DNA from 3 places in the Enterobacter sichuanensis genome. Region 1 is predicted to be linked to each of the others. Evidence: predicted binding sites of a transcription regulator. Region 1 holds the regulator's gene; each other region holds the start of a gene.
What was found. Region 1 encodes Fur, which represses iron uptake genes when iron is present. Its sites were predicted from a motif close to ATAATAATGAGAACNACTATCAA; they were not measured.
Positions count from the first base shown of each region.

Region 2: a site for Fur is predicted at 3,270-3,292, ahead of ftnA (non-heme ferritin). Genes of this name have one in related genera too.
Region 3: a site for Fur is predicted at 3,141-3,163, ahead of feoA (ferrous iron transporter A). Genes of this name have one in related genera too.

Region 1 is NZ_CP027986.1:1,319,325-1,324,893, reverse strand. Features, by position in the region: gene pgm (phosphoglucomutase (alpha-D-glucose-1,6-bisphosphate-dependent)) at 1-326, opposite strand, end outside; gene seqA (replication initiation negative regulator SeqA) at 351-899, opposite strand; gene ybfF (esterase) at 1,083-1,856, shown strand; gene ybfE (LexA regulated protein) at 1,985-2,272, shown strand; gene fldA (flavodoxin FldA) at 2,428-2,958, shown strand; gene fur (ferric iron uptake transcriptional regulator) at 3,249-3,695, shown strand; gene chiQ (ChiQ/YbfN family lipoprotein) at 3,804-4,133, opposite strand; gene chiP (chitoporin ChiP) at 4,180-5,569, opposite strand, start outside.
Region 2 is NZ_CP027986.1:2,878,781-2,884,349, forward strand. Features, by position in the region: gene C1N69_RS13885 (non-heme ferritin-like protein) at 187-690, shown strand; gene C1N69_RS13890 (anaerobic C4-dicarboxylate transporter) at 847-2,190, shown strand; gene C1N69_RS13895 (DUF2766 family protein) at 2,232-2,483, opposite strand; gene azuC (stress response protein AzuC) at 2,581-2,664, opposite strand; gene yecR (YecR family lipoprotein) at 2,890-3,228, shown strand; gene ftnA (non-heme ferritin) at 3,431-3,928, shown strand; gene tyrP (tyrosine transporter TyrP) at 4,167-5,318, shown strand; gene C1N69_RS13920 (YecA/YgfB family protein) at 5,351-5,569, opposite strand, start outside.
Region 3 is NZ_CP027986.1:4,346,585-4,352,153, forward strand. Features, by position in the region: gene greB (transcription elongation factor GreB) at 33-506, shown strand; gene C1N69_RS21145 (Tex family protein) at 593-2,923, shown strand; gene feoA (ferrous iron transporter A) at 3,204-3,431, shown strand; gene feoB (Fe(2+) transporter permease subunit FeoB) at 3,462-5,569, shown strand, end outside.

The DNA of each region.
Region 1 (5,569 bases):
ACATCGACGCCGTTTGCAGCCAGCACTTCCACAACAGAGATGAACGCCGGTTCAGACAGGGCATGGGTATCTTTCCCCACGTAGCACGGACCGGTAACGCCGTTTTTAGCGCGCTCTTCCGCAATGGCCTGAGCAATGGCCAGAATGTGCGGTTCGTTAAAGCTGTGGCGCGCCGCGCTACCGCGGTGGCCAGATGTACCAAACTTCACTGCGTGTTCTGCGTTGCCCACGACCGGTTTCAGCACGTAATACTGCGCGGTCAGCTGAGCGACGTTAATCAAATCGCTTTGTTGTGCAGGTTGGCCTGCACGGCTGTGATTTGCCATTACCGGGTCCTTCTGATGCAAGGGTTAAATTGTACCGCAAACCTTTTCAGTCAATTCCGCCGGGAACTGCATGGACTGCATGATGTGTTCAATCATGCTGCACTTGCGGCCCGTATTGGTATTGGTGATCACCCAGTACGGAGTGCCAGGGACATGTTTGGGTTTGGTTTGGTTGCCATTTTGCAGCAGCGTCTGCTCATCACCCGCGAAATAGACGCGAGTACGACCGTGAAGCGACTCGGTCGCTTCAGCAAACGCATTGTTATCCAGTGAATAAAGTGTAGACAGCACCAGCATAAAGCGGTTAACCGCCTTTTTCTGCTCCGCATATTCATCGGACAGGAGCAGCTCGCGCATCGCGCGCACTTTATCTTTTGCCGGTGTCACGGCAGGTTTTGCTTGTGCGACAACGCTCGGCTGAGACACGACATCTTTGGTGACTGGGGTAGCAGGCTGTGAAGCGGCGGAAATTTTAAGCATGCGCCGTAAAATGTCGGACGCGCTCTCCCCGATATGCCGCGTCTGGCTGGCAATATACTGATAGAGTTCGTCATCAACTTCGATTGTTTTCATCTTAATCCAGTGCGATATCTTATCTGAATACAAGTCATTGGGATTATAAGGTCAAATCCCAACAGCGGATAGCGTCAAACCAGGTTGGCCACAAAAGTCAGATTAAACTGGAACCTTGCAGCCGGGCGGCAGAATGGTCAACATGATACCCTAACCTGACATACGTAAAAAAAGAACTTTGCCATGAAATTGAATACCCGAGCGCAAACTGCACAATCGCCGAACAATAATTCTCCCATCGTACTGGTTCACGGGCTTTTTGGCAGTCTGGATAACCTGGGCGTGCTGGCGCGCGATCTGGTTACTGACCACGATATTTTGCAGGTCGATATGCGCAATCACGGTCTTTCCGGGCGTTCAGACGAGATGACCTATGCCGCGATGGCGCAGGATCTGCTGGATACGCTGGACGCCAACGGCCTGCAGAAGGTAACCCTCATCGGGCATTCAATGGGCGGCAAAGCGGTGATGGCCCTCACAGCGCGTGCGCCGGAGCGTATTAACGGCCTGGTGGTGATTGATGTCGCGCCTGTCGATTACGACGTTCGCCGTCATGACGACATTTTTGCCGCCATCAATGCGGTCACCGAAGCGGGTGTCGCGACCCGCCAACAGGCGGCGGCCGTCATGCGTGACCATCTGGACGAAGAAGGCGTTGTGCAGTTCCTGCTGAAATCGTTTGTGGACGGACAATGGCGTTTTAACGTGCCGGTGCTCTGGGCGCAGTACAACAACATCGTGGGCTGGGAAACGGTACCTGCCTGGCCACACCCTACCCTCTTCATTCGTGGCGGTAACTCTCCTTATGTTACCGACGCGTACCGCGACGCTATACTGGCGCAATTCCCTCAGGCGCGAGCCCACGTCATTGCCGGTGCCGGACACTGGGTTCATGCCGAAAAACCTGACGCCGTGTTGCGCGCCATTCGTCGCTATCTCTCTGATACGGCAAATTGATTAAAAAGAGAGCGACTGGAAGGCTGCGGGCTTCCAGTCGTTGGCGCGCCGTTTTTGGTGATGTATGATGGCGCGCTTATCGCCCGGGCATTAGCAGGGCGGCGTGTTTCCCCCGAAGTCTCAGAATCATGGCCAAAGAACAAACGGACCGTACGACACTAGATCTGTTCGCGAATGAGCGTCGCCCGGGACGACCCAAGACGAATCCGCTTTCGCGCGATGAACAGCTGCGTATCAATAAACGCAATCAGCTTAAACGCGATAAAAATCGTGGGCTTAAGCGTGTCGAACTGAAGCTTAACGCCGACGCCGTCGATGCGCTGAATGAGCTGGCTGACGCGCGCAATATCAGCCGCAGCGAACTCATTGAAGAGATGTTGATCGCCCAGCTTGAGACGTTGCGCAGCCAGGCATAAGTCTGAAAATCCCCTTAATGACCCTTTTCATGTAGCACAGAGTGCAGTCCTGCGTGATAGCTGTTTCCGCAGGGTTGCCAGTTCTGCTATTATTGCCCTTATCCGTGGCCAAATTGCGCCACCATACTATTAAGTTTCAAGAGGTTATTTTACTCATGGCAATCATCGGCATTTTCTTCGGCAGTGATACCGGCAATACCGAAAACATCGCAAAAAACATTCAAAAACAGCTCGGTAAAGACGTTGCTGATGTGCATGACATCGCCAAGAGCAGCAAAGAAGACCTCGAAGGCTATGACATCCTGCTGCTGGGCATTCCGACCTGGTACTACGGCGAAGCCCAGTGCGACTGGGATGATTTCTTCCCGACGCTGGAAGAAGTGGACTTCAACGGTAAACTGGTTGCCCTGTTTGGCTGTGGCGATCAGGAAGACTACGCCGAGTATTTCTGTGACGCGCTGGGCACTATCCGCGACATCATCGAGCCAAATGGCGCCGTGATTGTTGGCCACTGGCCGACTGCCGGTTACCACTTCGAAGCGTCTAAAGGCCTGGCGGATGACGACCATTTCGTGGGTCTGGCCATCGACGAAGACCGTCAGCCAGAACTGACCGCAGAGCGTGTTGAGAAGTGGGTGAAGCAGATCCGCGAAGAGCTGCACCTGGACGATATTCTCAACGCCTGAGTTTTATCACGGCGCAACGGCGGTTGCGCCCGTGTTCCAGGTCAAACCGATTAAATTAATCGCTACAATCTTTTAACTTTTTCGTCCAGACCTGTACAATGTCTCCCTGATAAAACGTGGTTTTCCATTACGCAAGTTTGTTGGTGATACCACGTTTTTATAAGCATATTTTGCCTGAGACTTGCAGTTTTCATTTAGCCATGGCAGTTCTATAATGAGACGCATTATCCCAGGTGCATTTTCTGTCACTTCCTAAGAAGTGAATCGTTTAGCAACAGGACAGATTCCGCATGACTGACAACAATACCGCATTAAAGAAGGCTGGCCTGAAAGTTACGCTTCCTCGGTTAAAAATCCTCGAAGTGCTTCAGGGTCCAGACAATCACCATGTCAGTGCGGAAGACCTTTATAAACGTCTTATCGACATGGGTGAAGAGATTGGGCTGGCTACTGTTTATCGCGTGCTGAACCAGTTTGATGACGCGGGCATTGTTACCCGTCATAATTTCGAAGGCGGTAAATCTGTTTTCGAACTGACCCAGCAGCAGCACCACGATCACCTGATCTGCCTCGATTGCGGCAAGGTCATTGAATTCAGCGATGATTCCATCGAATCACGCCAGCGTGAAATCGCCGCGCGTCATGGCATCCGCCTGACCAACCACAGCCTGTACCTGTATGGTCACTGTGCAGAAGGCGATTGCCGTGAAGATGATCACGCGCACGACGCAAAATAATTTGTGTTCATGCTCTGAGCCAGCCGCGAGGTTGGCTTTTTTTTGGGCCTGTTTTCAGGCATAAAAAAACCCGGCAAGCGCAGCGCCACCGGGCATGGTAATAGCGAATCAGTTACTGTTATTGCTACGAATCTCTTTCCAGATCTGGTCGCAACGCTTCGCCACTTCCTGATCGTTACCGGTTTTACGCGCCTGGATACAGGCCTGGTAATCCATCACGCGCACCGTCTCCTGCGTCGCGAACTGCTCATGCGCTTTCTCTTTCTTCAGCACATTTAACACGCTCTGACAGGCTTCAATTTTCTCCGGCGAACCTTCCGCGGTATTGATACATGCGCTATAGGCCTCTTTCAGCCGGGAATCTTCTTTCGGTGCCTGAGTCTGAGCACACGCCACCAGTCCCGACGCCAGCAGCGCGACAATTACGATTTTTTTCATCATGTGCAGTCTCCTGTCCGGCAGGCACTGCCCGCCGGACGATTCATCAGAAGATGGTGAACGGTGCGATAACCATGAATTTCACGTCACGTTCATCCTGGAAGATGTTGCCGTAACCGCCCGCATAGCTCGGGATATCGGAGTGGTTGTCATACTGGGTGAAGTGCAATTTGAACATCGTGCCTTTTGCGCGACCATCCTGCAGGGTATAGATCGCATCCAGGCTGTAGGAGGACTCTTTCAGGCGATAGTTTGGATCGTAGTAAGCGTCTGGTGTGGCCATATCGGCAGGTTTTGCATCCCAGGCGTAAGCGTAGGAAGCCCCCACCGCCCAGCCAGGCAGATTCCAGTTTTTCAGGTCATACATCGCACCGAAGAAGACCGCTTTCTCACCGTCGGCGTTGAAGTCTGAACGGTTATCCCACCAGATATCAAGACGGCCATTGGACGATGCATAGGTCGGGGTCATACGCTGCAGGAAGTAACCCTGCTGCCCTTCCGCCTTCACCCACGTCCCTTCCAGACGTAAATCAACCTGGCCTACCTTGTAGCCGAAGGTCAAAGCCTGTAACCATGCGGTACCGTCATAGATGTCGTTGACGCCACCATCACTGACTTTATCGCGCGTGCCGTAGAATTGATAGCTGGTGCTCAGCGGGCTACCGGCGATATCAAATTTGTAGCTGGCTTTGGCAAAGTACTGATCGATATAACCTTCTGCCTGACCAAATGCCGCTTCAAGAACAAGATCGTTTTTGAAGTCGTATTTCGCGCCCAGCGAGTGCAGGTAATCGACTTTGGTTTTTTTATCGTTCTGGTAGAACTTGTCCATTTCGATGTGCCATGGAGCTTTGTACTCGTTGGTCCACATGTAAGAGAAGCTCAACGCACCCGCATCACCATAGTCGAAGTTCGCCCCGGCTTCGGCCCCCTGATAAGTGCCCGGCATAAAGCTCCAGTGCGGCGCTAACAGCGTCTGGCCGGTTGGCTGAATATAGCCCCCGCGCGCCCATACCGGGCCGTATTTAAATTTCGCTGCGGCCTTGTAAAGGCTGATACCGCTCTTATCTCCGGACCAGTCTTCTTTATAGGCTTTGTTGCTGGAGGAGAAGGCAATTTCGTTAGGATGGGCGCTGTCGCCGTTTTCCGCCATTTCGATCGCGGTGAACGCAGCAATATCCAGACCGAACATATCCGCGGCGTAGCCTGACTGGAAGTCCAGGTTGGCGTTCCAGGTGGAGTGAGAAAGGTTGGTTTTGTATTTGTCTTCGGTAACGTCTTTACGGTCACGCTCACGCTGCCAGTAATAAATACCGCCCGTGAGGGTAGAATCTTCGATGAAACCCGCCGCTTTTGCCTCTGGGGTAACGACCAGGCCCGACATAGCTGTCACACCGGCAATAGCCAGCGCCAGCGCACTACGTTTGCCACTGAAC
Region 2 (5,569 bases), 1.6 Mb from region 1:
AACACAGCCTAATTAAGAGTTTTCTTAGACCAAAGACAAGGGTATGCTTATTTATATCGAACACAGGAAGTGAATTCGGTCGACTTTAGTCACTGCAGAAAGACTATTTCTGTTTTTTCTTCGTATTTGCCTGGCACACAGGTTAAGCAACGGACATCACGTCCCACAGTCAATAAGGATATGAGTATGGCTACCCAAACGATGATGCAAAAACTTAACGCGCAGATGAACCTTGAGTTCTATGCCTCTAATCTGCACCTGCACCTGAGTGCATGGTGTGCCGAGAACAGTCTCACGGGCTCTGCCACATTCTTTCGCTCTCAGGCGCAAAGTAACGTCACGCACATGATGCGTGTTTTTAACTACCTGAAAGCCGCAGGGGCAAATCCTGTTGTGAAAGCCCTTGATGGGATCAACGAAAATTACTCTTGTCTGGAAGAACTGTTTCAGAAAACGCTCGACGAGTATGAGCAGCGCTGTAGTACGCTCAGCAAGCTGGCCGATGAAGCCAAAGCCCAGCAGGACATTACTACGCTTAAATTCTTACGCGATATGGACAAAGAGCAGCAGCAGGATGGCATGCTGCTGAAGACGCTGGCGGATGAGATCCATAACGCGCAGCAGGCAGGGTTATGCCCCGAGCAAACCGACCGTCATCTGCTCGATATTGTGGCGGTGCAGCATCACTGAGTCTTTTAACCTGCTCCCGTCCGGGGGCAGGTTCCCCTTCTTATCCCCAACCTCCTCTTTTTTCTGAAATTTAACAAATCAGATCTCGCTCCCAATGATTAACCACACAACGTGTAATGATTTATTTAATTACATAATCATTGACGAGGGAGCAGTATGATCACCATTGAGTTTGTTGTCATTCTCCTCTGCCTGCTGACAGGCACACGTTACGGCGGGATGGGGCTGGGGTTGATAAGCGGTATTGGTCTGTTCATTTTATGTTTTGTCTTTGGTCTGCAGCCGGGTAAGCCACCGGTTGACGTGATGCTAACCATTCTTGCGGTGATTGGTTGCGCGGCCACCCTGCAGACGGCGGGCGGTCTCAACGTTATGATGCAGTTTGCTGAACGTTTGCTGCGCAAACACCCGCAACACATCACCCTCCTCGCCCCGTTTACCACCTGGATGCTGACCTTTCTGTGCGGTACCGGGCACGTGGTATACACCATGTTCCCCATTATCGCGGATATCGCCCTGAAAAAAGGGATCCGCCCGGAGCGCCCAATGGCCGTGGCATCGGTCGCCTCACAGATGGCGATTACGGCCTCCCCCGTTTCCGTTGCCGTGGTGTCGCTGGTCTCCATTCTGGCGGCGCAGCATGGGCTCGGCCACGCGTGGGGCATCCTGGAGATCCTCGCCGTGTCGGTTCCCGCGTCACTGTTCGGCGTGGCCATTGCGGCCCTGTGGAGTTTACGCCGCGGGAAAGAGCTGGCTGATGACGCGGAGTTTCAGGAAAAACTGAAGGATCCAAAGCAGCGCGAGTTTATCTATGGCGGCACGGAGACGTTACTGAATCAACGTTTCCCCAAACAAGCCTACTGGTCGACGTGGATTTTCTTTGCCGGTATTGCCGTGGTCGTTTTGCTGGGGGCATTCCCTGAATTACGCCCCGCCTTTGAACTGAAAGGCAAAATGACGGCGCTGTCGATGAACCTGGTCATCCAGATGATGATGCTTATTGCAGGCGCGGTGATGCTGATGGCCTGCAAAGTTAATGCCTCTGCCATATCTAACGGCGCGGTATTCAAGGCGGGTATGGTCGCGATCTTTTCGGTGTTCGGCGTGGCGTGGATGAGTGATACCTTTTTCCAGGCACATCTCGACGAGTTAAAACTGGCGCTGGAAGGGGTGGTGAAAAGCCACCCGTGGACCTATGCCATTGTGCTGTTTTTGGTGTCAAAACTGGTGAACAGCCAGGCGGCGGCGCTGACGGCGGTGGCGCCTATGGGCCTGATGCTGGGTATCGATCCGAAGATGCTGATCGCCTTCTTCCCGGCCTCATACGGCTATTTTGTCCTGCCGACCTATCCAAGCGATTTGGCCTGCATCGGTTTTGACCGGTCAGGCACCACCCGTATCGGTAAATTTATCATCAACCACAGCTTTATTCTGCCAGGGCTGATTGGAGTGAGCTGCGCGTGTGCGGCGAGCTACCTGCTGGTTCAGACCTTCTTTTAACGGCATCAACGGGCGACAGGTTCCGTCGCCCCTTCCCCGCTTTAATGAGACTCACCCTGCGGCGTGAATCGCAGCTCAATCAGCGCGATGGCTTTCTGGATCGCACGAAGCGTAACCGGATCAGCGGCAGCAGGATGGCTGGTGAAATCGATATTTTTCAGCTGCGTTGACATCTTCTCGCGCACTTCAACCGGCGCAATCACGTCCAGAACATCGAGGATTTGTTTGATAACCAGCTGGCACGCGACAACGTCAGACACCAGTTCCTGATCGGCGCTCAGGTTTTGAGACATGGGGTTTTCTCCTTATTGAAAGGCCGCCATAGTAACAAAACGTGGCCCCTTTCATCTCCCGCAGAGATAAAAAAACCTGCCGAAGCAGGTTTTTTTATCAGAACATGGCGCCCGGCGGCACGTCTTTAAACGTGCGGCAGTAATTGGTCCACATGCTTTTCAGGATTTTGCGCAGTTTCACGATGATGCTCCATTAACTTGTTATACAACTTTATTGTCAACGTGCTTATAATATGACCATCATCACAAAAATCAATGTTTTTGTGATGAATATCACAATTTTGTGCGCATAAGCATTTATCCCTGACCCGTTGCAAAGAGAGAGGGCAGATTGTCCGGCTATTCCAGCCATTGCAGCTGACATCTGCGGGTACGATAACGTATTTCCATCCACTCAGAGCGAACCATGAAAAGAGTCATTGTAGCTGGTGCAATCCTGCTGCTCGCGGGGTGTAAGGTCCCTCGCCAGGCTGAAGTCAGTAGCCTCGACGCACCAAACGGCATCGTCCGCCTCGACTACGGCCAGGCAGCACTGCAAAATGCGTATTCTGATGAGTATGTGAATAACGGTACGGCGGCAAAAGCGTGTCAGCGTATGGGGTATGCCACCGCCTCAGCCTATGGTCAGCCCATCAAAACCTGCACCCTCATCAGCGGCTCATTGTGTCTGAATGAGAGCGTGACAATCCAGTATAAATGTATGGGTTATGCCGTTAACCCTCAGTCAAACAATCCCTGGTATTAATCAGCGTTGCCAGCGTCTGCTGGCAACTTATTTTATTAAGAACAAAAATAATTCTCATTAATAAATATTAAAATCGTCAATGCGTTTTATTCCCATTCGTATTTTGAATAAAGAAATAATAATTTTACGTTTTGCAAATAATTAAATAACAAATTATAGTGTCGCTCATTGTGAACCAGAAATAATAACCCGGAGCGCCACCATGCTGAAAACTGAAATGATCGACAAGCTCAACGCACAAATGAACCTTGAGCTGTTTTCGTCCCTGCTCTACCAGCAGATGAGCGCCTGGTGCAGCTACCACAGTTTCGAAGGCGCAGCCGCATTTCTGCGTCGTCACGCGCAGGAAGAGATGACTCACATGCAGCGTCTGTTTGATTATCTGACCGATACAGGCAGCCTGCCACGCATTGAAAGCGTGACGTCCCCTTTTGCTGAATATAATTCTCTCGATGAACTGTTCCGCGCCACCTACGAACATGAACAGCTGATCACGCAGAAAATTAACGAACTGGTGCATGCGGCAATGACCAGCCAGGATTACCCAACCTTTAATTTCCTGCAGTGGTACGTTGCAGAACAGCACGAAGAAGAGAAGCTGTTTAAATCCGTACTGGATAAATTATCTCTGGTGGGTAAATCCGGCGAAGGTCTCTACTTTATTGATAAAGAACTCTCCACCCTCGATACACAAAATTAATATCACCGCGGTGCTGTTTTCCGGCACCGCGTTTATTGACCTTCCCCCCGAATTGATCACACCGCAATACGTAAACCTTTCATTACACCCCTTGTAACGGTGGTTTGACGAATTACCGCTTTTGCCTTACTCTGCGCCGCAGATTTATTCGCGAATAAGAGTCGTTGTAGAGGAAAGCGTGAAAAACAGAACCCTGGGAAGTATTTTTATCGTCGCCGGAACGACAATTGGCGCAGGAATGCTGGCCATGCCACTGGCCGCCGCTGGCGTGGGATTTGGCATGACCCTGCTGCTACTGGGCACCCTTTGGGCGTTAATGTGTTACACCGCCCTGCTGCTGCTTGAGGTTTACCAGCACGTGCCCGCCGATACCGGCCTGGGTTCTCTTGCGTCGCGCTACCTGGGACGTTACGGCCAGTGGATAACCGGCTTTAGCATGATGTTCCTGATGTACGCCCTGACTGCCGCTTACATCAGCGGAGCCGGGGAATTGATCGCGTCCAGCGTTAACGACTGGTTCGGCTCTGACATTACCCCGGCGACGGGGGCAATCTTCTTTGCTCTCATCGGCGGCGGCGTGGTCTGCGTGGGGACATCGCTGGTCGATCTGTTTAACCGTTTCCTGTTCAGCGCCAAAATTCTGTTTCTGGTTGTCATGCTGGCCCTGCTGGCACCCCATGTTCATAAGGTCAATCTGCTGACGCTGCCGCTGGAAAAAGGGCTGGCGCTTTCCGCAATCCCGGTGATTTTCACCTCGTTTGGCTTCCACGGCAGCGTGCCAAGCATTGTCAGCTATATGAACGGCGATATTCGCAAGCTGCGCCGCGTCTTTGTTATCGGAAGCGCGATCCCGCTTATTGCCTACATTTTCTGGCAACTGGTTACGCTGGGCAGCATTGACTCTTCAACCTTTATTGGGCTGATGGCACAGCATGCGGGTCTGAACGGTTTTCTGCTGGCGCTGCGGGAGGTCGTCACCTCCCCGCACGTTGAGCTGGCGGTACACCTGTTTGCCGACCTGGCGCTGGCGACCTCGTTCCTCGGCGTGGCGCTCGGCCTGTTCGACTACCTGGCTGACCTGTTCCAGCGCCGCAATACCGCTGCCGGACGCTTACAGACCGGGGCAATCACCTTCCTGCCGCCGCTGGCCTTCGCCCTCTTCTATCCTCGCGGGTTTGTGATGGCGCTGGGGTACGCGGGGGTGGCACTGTCGGTTCTGGCCCTGCTCCTCCCTTCCCTGCTGGCATGGAAGAGTCGCCAGCAGCATCCTCAACAGGGTTACCGCGTGGCTGGGGGGAAACCGCTGCTGTGCGTTGTGTTTGGCTGTGGGGTGGTGATTATTCTGGTGCAGGTATTGATTGCAGCGGGAATGCTGCCGGAAGTGGGTTAACGATAAAGGGGCTATCATTAGCCCCTTTTTTGTCAGTGCAGACAGCAGCTCTTAAACTTCTTCCCGCTGCCGCAAGGACACGGATCGTTACGCCCAACCTTCGTGCCATTTACCATCGGCTTCTTCACTTCCGGCTGCTGCGGGTTGTTCACCCAGTAGTTATACAAGCGCAGCGCCGCAGGCTGGATACGTTCAATGCTGGCTGCATATTCTTCTTCGGTCAGCTCATCCAGCTCGCCGCCGATCTCTTC
Region 3 (5,569 bases), 1.7 Mb from region 1:
TTTGCAATGATGTCGAGTCTGAAGGTCACCGAATGAAAACGCCCCTGATCACCCGCGAAGGGTACGAAAAACTCAAAAAAGAGATGGACACCCTGTGGCGCGAAGAGCGCCCTGAAGTGACCAAAAAAGTGACCTGGGCAGCAAGCCTGGGCGACCGCAGCGAAAACGCTGACTACCAGTACAACAAAAAGCGGCTGCGTGAGATCGACCGCCGGGTACGCTATCTGACCAAATGCCTTGAAAACCTTAAAATTGTCGATTACTCCCCCCAGCAGGAGGGCAAAGTGTTCTTTGGCGCGTGGGTTGAGATTGAGAACGACAACGGTGATACCCTGCGTTTTCGCATTGTCGGCTACGATGAAATTTTTGGTCGTAAGGATTACATCTCCATCGACTCCCCGATGGCCCGCGCGCTGCTGAAAAAAGAGGTGGGCGACCTCGCCGTCGTGCAGACACCCGCCGGTGAAGCCAGCTGGTACGTCAATGAGATCGTCTACGTAAAATAGTCCGAGAGCGCCCTCCCCGGCTGGCATTTTGCCGTGTCAGCCCGTATAACTATCCCCTGATTTTTGACCCACAAGATGATAAAGCCATGATGAAAGATTCGCTCTGCCGCATTATTGCGGGTGAACTTCAGGCCAGAGCCGAACAGGTAGAAGCTGCCGTTCGCCTGCTTGATGAAGGGAACACCGTGCCGTTTATTGCACGTTATCGTAAGGAAGTCACCGGCGGGCTGGATGACACGCAGCTGCGTAACCTGGAAACCCGTCTGGGTTATCTGCGCGAACTGGAAGAACGTCGTCAGGCGATCCTCAAATCCATCGGCGAACAGGGCAAACTGACCAGCGAGCTGGAAACCGCCATTAACGGCACCCTGAGCAAAACCGAGCTCGAAGACCTCTATCTGCCGTACAAGCCGAAGCGCCGCACGCGCGGGCAGATTGCGATTGAAGCGGGACTCGAGCCGCTGGCAGAGCTGCTGTGGAACACGCCGTCACATGACCCGGAAACCGAAGCGGCGAAATTTATCGATGCCGATAAAGGCGTGGCGGACACCAAAGCCGCCCTTGATGGCGCACGCTACATTCTGATGGAGCGCTTCGCCGAAGACGCGGCCCTGCTTGCCAAAGTGCGTGATTACCTGTGGAAGAATGCACACATCGTCTCTACCGTCGTCGCGGGTAAAGAGGAAGAGGGCGCGAAATTCCGCGACTACTTCGATCACCACGAACCGATTTCTACCACCCCTTCTCACCGTGCGCTGGCGATGTTCCGTGGCCGCAACGAAGGCGTGCTGCAGCTCTCCCTGAACGCCGACCCGCAGTTTGACGAGCCGCCGAAAGAGAGCCACTGTGAGCAGATCATCATCGACCATCTTGGCCTGCGCCTGAACAACGCCCCGGCAGACAGCTGGCGTAAAGGCGTGGTGAGCTGGACCTGGCGCATCAAGGTGCTGATGCACCTCGAAACCGAGCTGATGGGCACCGTGCGCGAGCGCGCCGAAGATGAAGCGATCAACGTCTTCGCCCGTAACCTGCACGACCTGCTGATGGCCGCCCCTGCGGGCCTGCGTGCCACCATGGGTCTCGATCCGGGGCTGCGTACCGGCGTGAAGGTGGCCGTCGTGGACGGCACCGGTAAACTGGTCGCTACCGACACCATCTATCCGCACACCGGCCAGGCCGCCAAAGCGGCCGTCGTGGTGGCCGCGCTGTGCGAGAAGTACAACGTGGAGCTGGTCGCCATCGGCAACGGTACGGCGTCCCGCGAAACCGAACGTTTCTACCTCGACGTGCAGAAGCAGTTCCCGAAAGTGACTGCGCAGAAAGTGATCGTCAGCGAAGCAGGGGCCTCCGTCTATTCCGCGTCCGAGCTGGCAGCGCAGGAGTTCCCGGACCTGGACGTTTCTCTGCGCGGCGCGGTCTCGATCGCCCGTCGCCTGCAGGATCCGCTGGCAGAGCTGGTGAAAATCGACCCGAAATCCATCGGCGTGGGCCAGTATCAGCACGACGTGAGCCAGACTCAGCTGGCGCGTAAGCTGGATGCGGTGGTGGAAGACTGTGTAAACGCCGTCGGCGTGGATCTGAACACCGCCTCCGTTCCTCTGCTGACGCGCGTGGCGGGCTTAACCCGCATGATGGCGCAGAACATCGTCGCCTGGCGCGATGAGAACGGTCAGTTCCAGAACCGCCAGCAGCTGCTGAAGGTAAGCCGTCTGGGGCCAAAAGCGTTTGAGCAGTGCGCGGGCTTCCTGCGCATCAACCATGGCGATAACCCGCTGGATGCCTCCACCGTCCACCCGGAAGCGTACCCGGTGGTGGAACGCATTCTGGCCGCCACCCAGCAGGCGCTGAAAGATCTGATGGGCGACAGCAGCGCCCTGCACAACCTGAAAGCCGCTGATTTCACTGACGACAAGTTTGGTGTGCCTACCGTTACCGACATCATCAAAGAGCTGGAAAAGCCGGGCCGCGATCCGCGCCCTGAGTTTAAAACAGCGACCTTTGCCGACGGTATCGAGACCATGAACGACCTGCTTCCGGGCATGGTGCTGGAAGGCGCAGTGACCAACGTCACCAACTTTGGCGCATTTGTCGATATCGGCGTGCATCAGGATGGTCTGGTGCATATCTCATCGCTTGCCGACAAGTTCGTTGAAGACCCGCATACCGTGGTCAAAGCGGGCGACATCGTGAAGGTTAAAGTGCTGGAAGTGGATCTGCAGCGCAAGCGAATCGCCCTGACCATGCGTCTGGACGAGCAGCCAGGTGAAACCAGCGCGCGCCGCGGCGCTAACGGTGGCGGTCGCGAGCAGCAGCGCCCGGCCGCTAAAGGCGCGAAACCGCGCGGACGTGATGCCCAGCCTGCAGGCAACAGCGCGATGATGGATGCGCTGGCGGCCGCGATGGGTAAGAAACGCTAACCCCTCACCCTAACCCTCTCCCCAACGGGGAGAGGGGACAAATTATACCGTAATAGATGAAACCGATTGCACATCCATATTTAAACCGCGAATTATCACCCCGTTAACAAATACTCTCCTTTTCGTTTTCCCGTCATTTCAGCAAATATTGAGCAAGGTCAAACAGGCCGTAAATTAATACCGCAAACAACATTCCGTCACAGTTTTAATATTGCTGATAAAAACTATTCTCATTATCATCGCATAGTAGATTATTTAACCTTTCGTGGAATCAGGCATTATGCAATTCACTCCAGACAGTGCATGGAAGATTACCGGTTTTACCCGCGAAATTAGCCCGGCCTATCGGCAAAAGCTGCTGTCACTGGGCATGCTGCCCGGCTCGTCATTCCAGGTGGTACGCGTGGCCCCGTTAGGCGATCCGGTTCATATCGAAACCCGACGCGTGAATCTGGTACTGCGTAAGAAAGACCTCGCATTAATAGAAGTCGAAGCCTTATCCCGATAACAAGCCAGCGGTTTCAGTGAGTCTAAAAAAATGAAAAAGTTAACTATTGGCTTAATTGGCAATCCTAATTCCGGCAAGACGACGCTTTTTAACCAGCTGACAGGGGCCCGCCAGCGCGTGGGCAACTGGGCTGGGGTAACGGTTGAGCGTAAAGAGGGTCAGTTTACGACAACCGACAACCAGGTCACGCTGGTTGACCTTCCCGGCACCTACTCTTTAACCACCATTTCGTCACAAACCTCGCTCGATGAGCAAATTGCCTGTCACTATATTCTGGGCGGCGACGCGGACCTGCTGATCAACGTGGTCGATGCCTCCAATCTCGAGCGTAACCTTTATCTGACGCTGCAGCTGCTGGAACTGGGGATCCCCTGCATCGTGGCGCTCAACATGCTCGACATTGCGGAGAAACAAAAGCTGCGCATCGACGTCGACGCCCTCTCCGCGCGCCTGGGTTGCCCGGTGGTTCCGCTGGTCTCGACGCGTGCTCGCGGGATTGATTCCCTGAAGCTCGCCATCGATCGCCATGCGGGGAACCGCGACGTTGAGCTGGTGCATTACGCGAAGCCCCTCCTGCGCGAAGCCCATATGCTGGCGCAGGAGATGGACAACAGTATGCCGGCGAAACAGCGGCTGTGGCTCGGCCTGCAGATGCTGGAAGGCGATATCTACAGCCGTGCTTACGCCGGACACGCGGCTGATAAACTCGACGTAACCATGGCCCGTCTGAGCGACGAGCTGGACGACCCGGCGCTGCACATCGCCGATGCCCGTTACCAGGCCATCGCGTCGATCTGCGATGTGGTCAGTAATGCCCTCACGGCAGAACCCAGCCGCTTTACGGCGGCGGTGGATAAGGTTGTGCTTAACCGCTTCCTCGGCTTGCCCATCTTCCTGCTGGTCATGTACGTGATGTTCCTGCTCGCCATTAACATCGGTGGCGCGCTCCAGCCGATTTTCGATGCCGGTTCCGTTGCGGTCTTCGTGCATGGGATTCAGTGGGTGGGCTACACCCTGCACTTCCCGGAATGGCTAACCATCTTCCTCGCACAGGGGATCGGCGGCGGTATCAACACCGTTCTGCCGCTGGTGCCGCAGATCGGCATGATGTACCTGTTCCTCTCGTTCCTGGAAGACTCCGGTTACATGGCGCGCGCCGCGTTCGTGATGGATCGCATGATGCAGGCGCTGGGCCTGCCGGGTAAATCCTTCGTCCCGCTGATTGTCGGCTTTGGCTGTAACGTCCCGTCGGTGATGGGGGCGCGCACGCTTGATGCGCCGCGCGAACGTCTGATGACCATCATGATGGCGCCGTTCATGTCCTGCGGTGCCCGACTGGCGATCTTTGCCGTCTTTGCCGCTGCCTTCTTTGGCCAGCAGGGCGCGCTGGCGGTCTTCTCCCTGTATGTGCTGGGCATCGTGATGGCGATCCTCACTGGCTTAATGCTGAAACACACCATCATGCGGGGTGAAGCCTCACCGTTTGTGATGGAGCTGCCGGTCTATCACGTGCCGCATCTGAAAAGCCTGGTGATTCAGACCTGGCAGCGTCTGAAAGGCTTTGTGCTGCGCGCCGGTAAGGTGATTGTCATCGTCAGTGTTTTCCTGAGCGCGCTGAACAGCTTTACCCTTAGCGGGCAGGCGGCAGATAACATTAACGACTCGGCTCTTGCCTCCGTCAGCCGCGTCATCACCCCGGTCTTCAAACCGATTGGCGTGCATGAGGATAACTGGCAGGCAACCGTCGGGCTGTTCACCGGTGCGATGGCGAAAGAGGTGGTTGTCGGCACCCTGAATACGCTCTACACCGCAGAGAACATTCAGGAGCAGGAATTTGATCCAGCAGCGTTTCATCTCGGCCATGAACTGCTGGGTGCCGTAGAGGAAACCTGGCAGAGCCTGAAAGATACCTTTAGCCTGAGCGTGCTGGCCAACCCGATTGAAGCCAGCAAAGGCGACGGTGAAATGGCGACGGGCGCCATGGGCGTGATGAGCGAGAAATTTGGCAGCGCCTCCGCGGCCTATAGCTACCTCATCTTTGTTCTGCTCTATATCCCGTGCATCTCGGTGATGGGGGCAATTGCCCGTGAGTCCAGCCGCGGCTGGATGGGCTTCTCCATCCTGTGGGGGTTAAACAT